Herpetosiphon gulosus: one gene and its partner. The protein of the gene in region 1 binds, or shares a complex with, the protein of each later gene. Links are inferred from orthologs where the notes say so. Each region holds a gene or a part of one and is shown in the gene's direction. Other genes may lie near its edges. The genes, in order: mnmG and mnmE.

Region 1 (3,303 bases):
AGTTGATGCTCCAGTGATGATCGGGGTTTCCTTGTTGGCGGTCTTGGTTAATGCTGGTACGGCATGGCTGGTGCATCGCGGCAGCGAAAACGACCTTAATTTGCGTAGCGCCTTTGTGCATTTGATGGGCGATGTGCTTTCCACAATTGGCGCAACGATTGCTGGGGTTTTGATCTTCTTCACCAATTGGCGCTGGCTTGATCCGCTGGTTTCGGTGTTAATTGCAGGCTTTATCATTTGGCATGCATGGCAAATTCTGCGCGATTCGATTGATGTCTTGTTGGAAGCCACTCCACGCGATATTGATGTGGAAAAAGTGGTCAGCGATTTGCAAACCATTCCTGGGGTGCAAGCGATTCACGATTTGCATATTTGGAGCATCACCGCCAGCATGCGAGCGCTCTCAGCCCATGTTGTGACCGATCAACAAGGCCCACAGCGTAGCCCACAATTGATTAGCACCATCAACGAGGTGCTTTGTCATCGCTACAACATTGGCCATGCCACGTTGCAACTTGAATGTTCATGTAACACGCCGCAACTCTATTGCACCCTGACCGAGCAACATCAACATTGAGAATTATGAATTATGAAGGATGAGGGATAAAATTTAACCACGAAGGACACGAAGAAATGAGGCTATAGGCTATCGGAACAATTGTTGGCATTTCTAATCAAGCTCCGATAGCTTCATAGCCCATAGCCTTACTTCGTGTCCTTCGTGCTCTTCGTGGATCAAAACTGCCGATCCCCAAAATATCAAGTTTGCGGTACAATAAACTATCGTGTCCTTCACTTATGTCTTGTTGAGCTATGCTAAATTTAACCTATGATGTGGTCGTCGTTGGCGGCGGACATGCGGGCTGTGAAGCGGCTTTGGCGGCTGCTCGTATGGGTTCGCAAACCCTTTTGCTGACGATCGATCTTGATAAATTGGCGCACATGTCGTGCAATCCATCAATTGGCGGCCCAGCCAAAGGCAACCTTGTGCGCGAAATCGACGCACTCGGCGGCGCGATGGGGGTCATCACCGACCGCACTTTGATTCAGATTCGGCTGCTGAATGAAACTAAAGGCCCAGCCGTGCAAGCCTTACGCGCTCAAAGCGATAAGCGTTTGTATGCCAAGGCCATGAAAGAGTTTCTTGAAGCGCAGCCAAATTTAGCGCTTAAACAGGCCATGGTTGAGCGCATCATCCCCTTGGCTGATCAAACTGATGGGGCTAAATTTGCCGTCGAAACCCAAACGGGCTGGCAATATCGTGCCAAAGCCTTGGTTTTGACCACGGGCACATTTTTGCGTGGCCGAGCGATCACTGGCGAATCGATCATCCCTGCTGGCCGTATGGGCGAGCAGCCAGCGATCAATCTTTCGAGCGATCTAAGTCAGTTGGGCTTTCCATTGGTGCGCCTGAAAACTGGCACGCCACCACGGATTGATGCCCGAACTGTCGATTTTAGTGGGCTAGAAATCCAGCCAGGTTCCAGCACGCCACTGTATTTTGGCTTTAATTATGATGGTCAGCGGCCTGAATCGCTGGTGCATGGCCCGCCCAACCCAATTTACCCTGAGCCGATGCTCGATGGCTGGCAACCACAATTGCCCTGCTATCATATTTACACTACGCCCGAATTTCACCAGCATATTCGTGATAACTTGCATCGTGCCCCGATGTTTAGCGGGGTGATCGAGGGTGTTGGGCCACGCTACTGCCCATCAATTGAAGATAAAATTGTGCGCTTTGCCGATAAAGAATCGCATGGGTTTTTCCTAGAACCAGAAGGCTGGGAAACCCTCGAAATCTATGTGCAAGGTTGTAATACATCGCTGCCCGAAGATGTGCAATGGGCCATGTTGCGCTCGATTCCGGCTTTGCGCAAGGTCGAAATTATGCGGGTTGGTTATGCAATTGAGTATGATGCAGTCGCAACTGGCGAAATCACCGCTTCGTTGGAAGCCAAACGCCTACCACATCTCTTCTTTGCTGGCCAAATTAATGGTACAACTGGCTATGAAGAAGCTGGTGCTCAAGGCTTGATGGCGGGGATCAACGCTGCTTTGAAGGTTGCCGAGCGTGCACCATTCATTTTGCGCCGCGACCAAGCCTATATCGGCGTGATGATCGACGATTTGGTGACCAAGGAAATTCGCGAGCCATATCGCATGTTCACCTCGCGAGCTGAGCATCGCTTGTTGTTGCGTGGCGATAATGCTGATCTGCGGCTCACACCATTGGCGGCAGAACTTGGTTTGGTCAGTGCCGAACGCGCTGCCCAAGTTGAGCGCAAACAATGGGCAATTGATCAAACAACCCAGCAATTGCGGGGTTTACGCTACACGCCCAGCGCTGAAACCAATGGCCGCCTACAAACTGCTGGGATTGAGCCATTGTTGCAACCTGCTTCAGGCGAAGATATTCTGCGGCGGGTTGGGGTCAAGTATGCCCAATTGGCCGAAGTTCAGCCTGATCTGCCAGCGATTGAGGCCGATGTCGCTGAGCAAGTTGAGCTAAGCGCCAAATATGCGGTTTACATTGCCAAAGAGCAAGTCTCAGTTGAGCGGGTGCGCAAAATGGAAGATCGGCGCTTGCCTGCCGATTTGGATATTGAGGCGATTCCCAGTTTACGGATCGAAGCACGGCAGGTGCTCAAACGCTTCCGCCCAGCAACCTTGGGTCAGGCTTCACGCTTAGCAGGCATCAATCCCGCCGATATTGCCCACCTGCTGATTCACCTTGAACGCCGCGAACGGGCAACGGTAGAATAGGTTTTAGGGGCTAGGGGCCAAGGATTAGGAAGTTTTTAACTGCGAAGGACACGAAGATCACGAATGTTGAATTAGTTGGAAGCTTGAAATTTATACAAATTTCAGAGAACCACTTAACTCAAACTTAGCGATCTTCGCGTCCTTCGCGGTTTCACCTTAACCTAATTTTTTAATCAACGAGTTTTGGTCGGAATTTATAGCCATACACCAACAAATCATCTTCGCCGACTTTGCCCCAACTGCGGGTCACTACTTCCATCGCCATGCCAATCTGCAACTCGCTTGGCTCGCAATCGGTCAATTGAGCAGTAATCATACAACCATCAGCCAGCTTGATCATGCCCACCAGCACAATTGGCTCATGGTCGAATTCGCTGCGATTGCTACGTTGGGCTGTCCACGAATAAAGTTCGCCAGTGTTGGCTAATTGATAAGGCTGCCAAGCATCGCTGGCCTCGCCTAATTTGGCTGGTTGAGCCGGAAAACGCACCCGCCCATCGTTATGGCGCTGGCCTTCGAGGCGATAGCGTTGGCCTT
Region 2 (3,255 bases), on another replicon or contig:
TCGAGACCTTGCCCGCCGCCAGCAGATCGGGCAGTTTAACCTCTAGCCCAGCCACAAACATCAAGAAAATCACCCCAATCTCGGCGATTTCAAAAACCGTATCCTGCAAGTGGGTGCTGGTGAAAAAGCTGAGGTTGAGAAAATCCAAAACACTGGGGCCAAGCAAAATCCCCACTAAAAGCTCACCTAAAACGGCAGGTTGTTTGAGTTTGGTGCTCACAAGCCCACCAATTTTGGCAGCGGCGATCAAAACGGCCAAAGCCAGTACCAACTGCAACAGCGGCGACATTCCATCGCCTCCAGCAGCGGCGGCAGGCGAAGGGGCGACGTTGGATTGAACCAAGACCAGCGACATACGCTCCTCCTAATTTGGTCGTGCTTGCGGCTATACCCTGCTATATCCGTCAAATCAACCAAAACTAAACTAAAAAAGCCGCATTCCTGCGACTGACTCCACCATGGTTGTCTCGACCACGAGACAGTATTCATTTGGGCATGGGCCTCTATGCAAGAACTGTACCCGAAAAAATCAGCTTGGTCAAACGCACGAGCCAACCCACAGTATGATATGATCTAGCCGATTTGATTAACTAGCTCAATTCTAGAAGGATGTTGCCCTATGAGCGATGCACCTGAAATGCTGCCCGATGAGCAGCCAGATGCTGCGCCGGTTTTCGATAAAGCGGCAGCTCGCGCCCGCTATCGTGCGATGATGCGTAGTTGGCCGATGCGGTTGATGTTTGCCATGACTGGCGTGGTGATTGTGGCAACTTGGGTTTTTGCCTTTGCCGCCGCCTATGGCCCTGATGTCAAAGAACTGCCAAACCATGATTTGTCGGTAGCAGTCGCCGATTGCAAAACCTGCCATAACGCGGGCTTACCAACCGCCCCCAGTTTTAACCATAGTTTTGCGCCAACCTGCGGCTTTTGCCATGTCCAAAGCATGCCCGCAACTATGTCGCTCACCAACACTTCGAGGTTGCGCTAATGCTCTATGCTGATACCATCGCCGCCCTAGCGACCCCACCTGGCGTTGGTGGGGTTGGGATTATTCGGATCAGCGGCCCTCAAAGCCTAGCCATCGCCCAAGCCTTGATCAAACCGCGCCGCAAAGGCATTTGGCGCTCTTACCAAATGCGCTATGGCCATGTGCTCGATGAGCATGGTCAGGTTGTGGATGAGGTTCTAGCGGTCTTTTTCAAGGGGCCGCGCTCATTCACTGGCGAAGATATTTTGGAGATTCACTGCCACGGCGGCCCGCTGCCCTTGCGCCGCACCCTAACCTTGGCTCTAGCCCATGGCGCTCGCTTAGCCAACCCAGGCGAATTTAGCCTACGCGCTTTTGCCAATGGCCGCATCGATTTAGTGCAAGCTGAAGCGACCCTCGATGTGATCGAAGCTCAAACCAACTTGGGGCTAAGTTTGGCGCTCGATCAGCTTGGCGGCGGGCTTTCGCGTGATTTGCGCACGCTGCGCGAGCAGTTGATGTATCCCTTGGCTTATGTCACAGCGCTGACCGATTTCCCCGAAGACGATGTGCCCAGCGAGGAATTACAACAGCCCTTGCAGCAAGCCCAAAGTCTGCTCAGCCAACTGCTAGCTGGAGCCGATCAAGGTGTGGTTGTGCGTGAAGGGGCACGCGCAGCCTTGGTTGGTCGGCCCAACGCAGGCAAATCGAGCTTGATGAATGCCCTGTTGCGCACCGAACGCGCGATTGTCACCGCGATTCCTGGCACAACCCGCGATACCTTGGAAGAAACCGCCAACCTTGGCGGAATTCCGGTGGTACTGATTGATACCGCTGGCATCACCGAAACCGATGATTTGGTTGAACGAATTGGAGTCGAACGCTCACGCGCTGCTCTGAGCAAAGCCGATTTGGTATTACTATTGATCGATGGTTCGCAGCCGTTAAGCCCAGAAGATTTGGTGATTGCTCAACTGACCCATGAACGACCAACGATCGTGATTGCCACCAAAGCCGATTTAGGTCAACATGCCGATTTAACCGTGCTAACCCAAACCCACCCCAAGCTCCGTGGCAGCATCGCCATCTCATCGCAGGCTAGCACAGGCTTAGATTATTTAGGTACAATGGTAGCTGAACAGTTGCTTGGTGGTTTGCCGCTCAGCGATGCTCGCTTAGTTACCAACCCACGCCATCGCGAGGCCTTGCGCCGCGCCAACGCCGCCTTAGAACAAGCAATCCAAGGCTTACGCGAAGGCCGTCCAGTTGATCTGATTGCGATCGATTTGCACGAGGCGATCGCCAGCCTAGGCGAGATTACTGGCGAAACTGTTGAACATGATTTATTGAATATGATATTTAGTCGCTTTTGTATTGGCAAATAACCACGCCCACAAGGAGCTACCCGTGCCCGATTCAAAGCAGCTACCCGTCGAACGTGCCAAATTGTATGCGCGAATTATGCTCGGCATTACCACATTGTTTTTGCCAATTTCAATTTTTGATTGGGCTAATATTCAATCGCAGATTAATTTCTATGTGGCAATCGTCCATGGATTGCTAATTGTTGGCTATATGTTCTTACTCAAGCCAGGCAATTTCTATCCATTAACGTTAGTTTTGCATATTGCTAGCTCAATCACTGTAGCTGTAGTCAATCATAATATTGGCGGATTTGTATCGTACAATTTTGCAATCATTTGCATTGAGTTAATGGGTATAGGCTTTATTCTGGGGCGGGCACGCTGGATTATTACAGCGACAGCAATCAGTATTATCATTCACCTAATTGCAATTATCAATGAAATCACGCTTTTCTGGAGCTTTAGTGATCCCAATTCGCTAATTATGATGAGTGTCAATGATAATTATAAATATCTTGCCATCGTTTCACAAACAATTTTATTACTTGGTACAGGCGCAATTATTACTATTTTGACCCATGTAATTAATCAACGTGAATATGAATTAGAACAATCGCGCCAAGCAATGCAGCAACGCTCCGATGAACTAGCCGCCTTGGCGATTCGGCTCGAAACCTCGAATCAACAACTAGTTTCAACCGAAACCACCTTGCGCCAAACCGTCGATGCCTTGACCGTGGCGGCCTTGCCTGTCGGCGACGATGTAGTGGTGCTGCCATTAATCGGTGGCTTCGATATCCAACGTGCCAAAGCGGTGGAAGATTCCTTGCTAAGCTATATTCATGAACAACGGGCGAATACCTTAATTCTTGATTTGACCAGTGTTCTGGTTGCATCCGATAGCTTACTGACCATGCTTGAACG

Evidence for each region.
Region 2: the proteins of mnmG (region 1) and mnmE are in contact, whole or in part, in a solved structure (PDB 9HIP), measured with the Escherichia coli proteins. The link is inferred for Herpetosiphon gulosus from one-to-one orthologs.

What each region holds. Positions count from the first base shown.
Region 1 is NZ_BAABRU010000001.1:120,403-123,705, reverse strand. The notes cover bases 314-3,289. They hold mnmG (tRNA uridine-5-carboxymethylaminomethyl(34) synthesis enzyme MnmG), read left to right. Parts: upstream 314-813; coding sequence 814-2,766; downstream 2,767-3,289. Other genes in these bases: ABEB26_RS00610 (Zn-ribbon domain-containing OB-fold protein), read right to left, coding at 2,936-3,289; ABEB26_RS00620 (cation diffusion facilitator family transporter), read left to right, coding at 314-577. Outside these bases: more of ABEB26_RS00620, read left to right, coding at 1-313; more of ABEB26_RS00610, read right to left, coding at 3,290-3,303. UniProt on the Escherichia coli protein: NAD-binding protein involved in the addition of a carboxymethylaminomethyl (cmnm) group at the wobble position (U34) of certain tRNAs, forming tRNA-cmnm(5)s(2)U34.
Region 2 is NZ_BAABRU010000014.1:55,367-58,621, reverse strand. What follows is about bases 242-3,169. They hold mnmE (tRNA uridine-5-carboxymethylaminomethyl(34) synthesis GTPase MnmE), read left to right. Parts: upstream 242-987; coding sequence 988-2,352; downstream 2,353-3,169. Other genes in these bases: ABEB26_RS18650 (STAS domain-containing protein), read left to right, coding at 2,375-3,169; ABEB26_RS18660 (hypothetical protein), read left to right, coding at 620-988; ABEB26_RS18665 (cation:proton antiporter), read right to left, coding at 242-355. Also shown: more of ABEB26_RS18665, read right to left, coding at 1-241; more of ABEB26_RS18650, read left to right, coding at 3,170-3,255. UniProt on the Escherichia coli protein: Exhibits a very high intrinsic GTPase hydrolysis rate. Involved in the addition of a carboxymethylaminomethyl (cmnm) group at the wobble position (U34) of certain tRNAs, forming tRNA-cmnm(5)s(2)U34.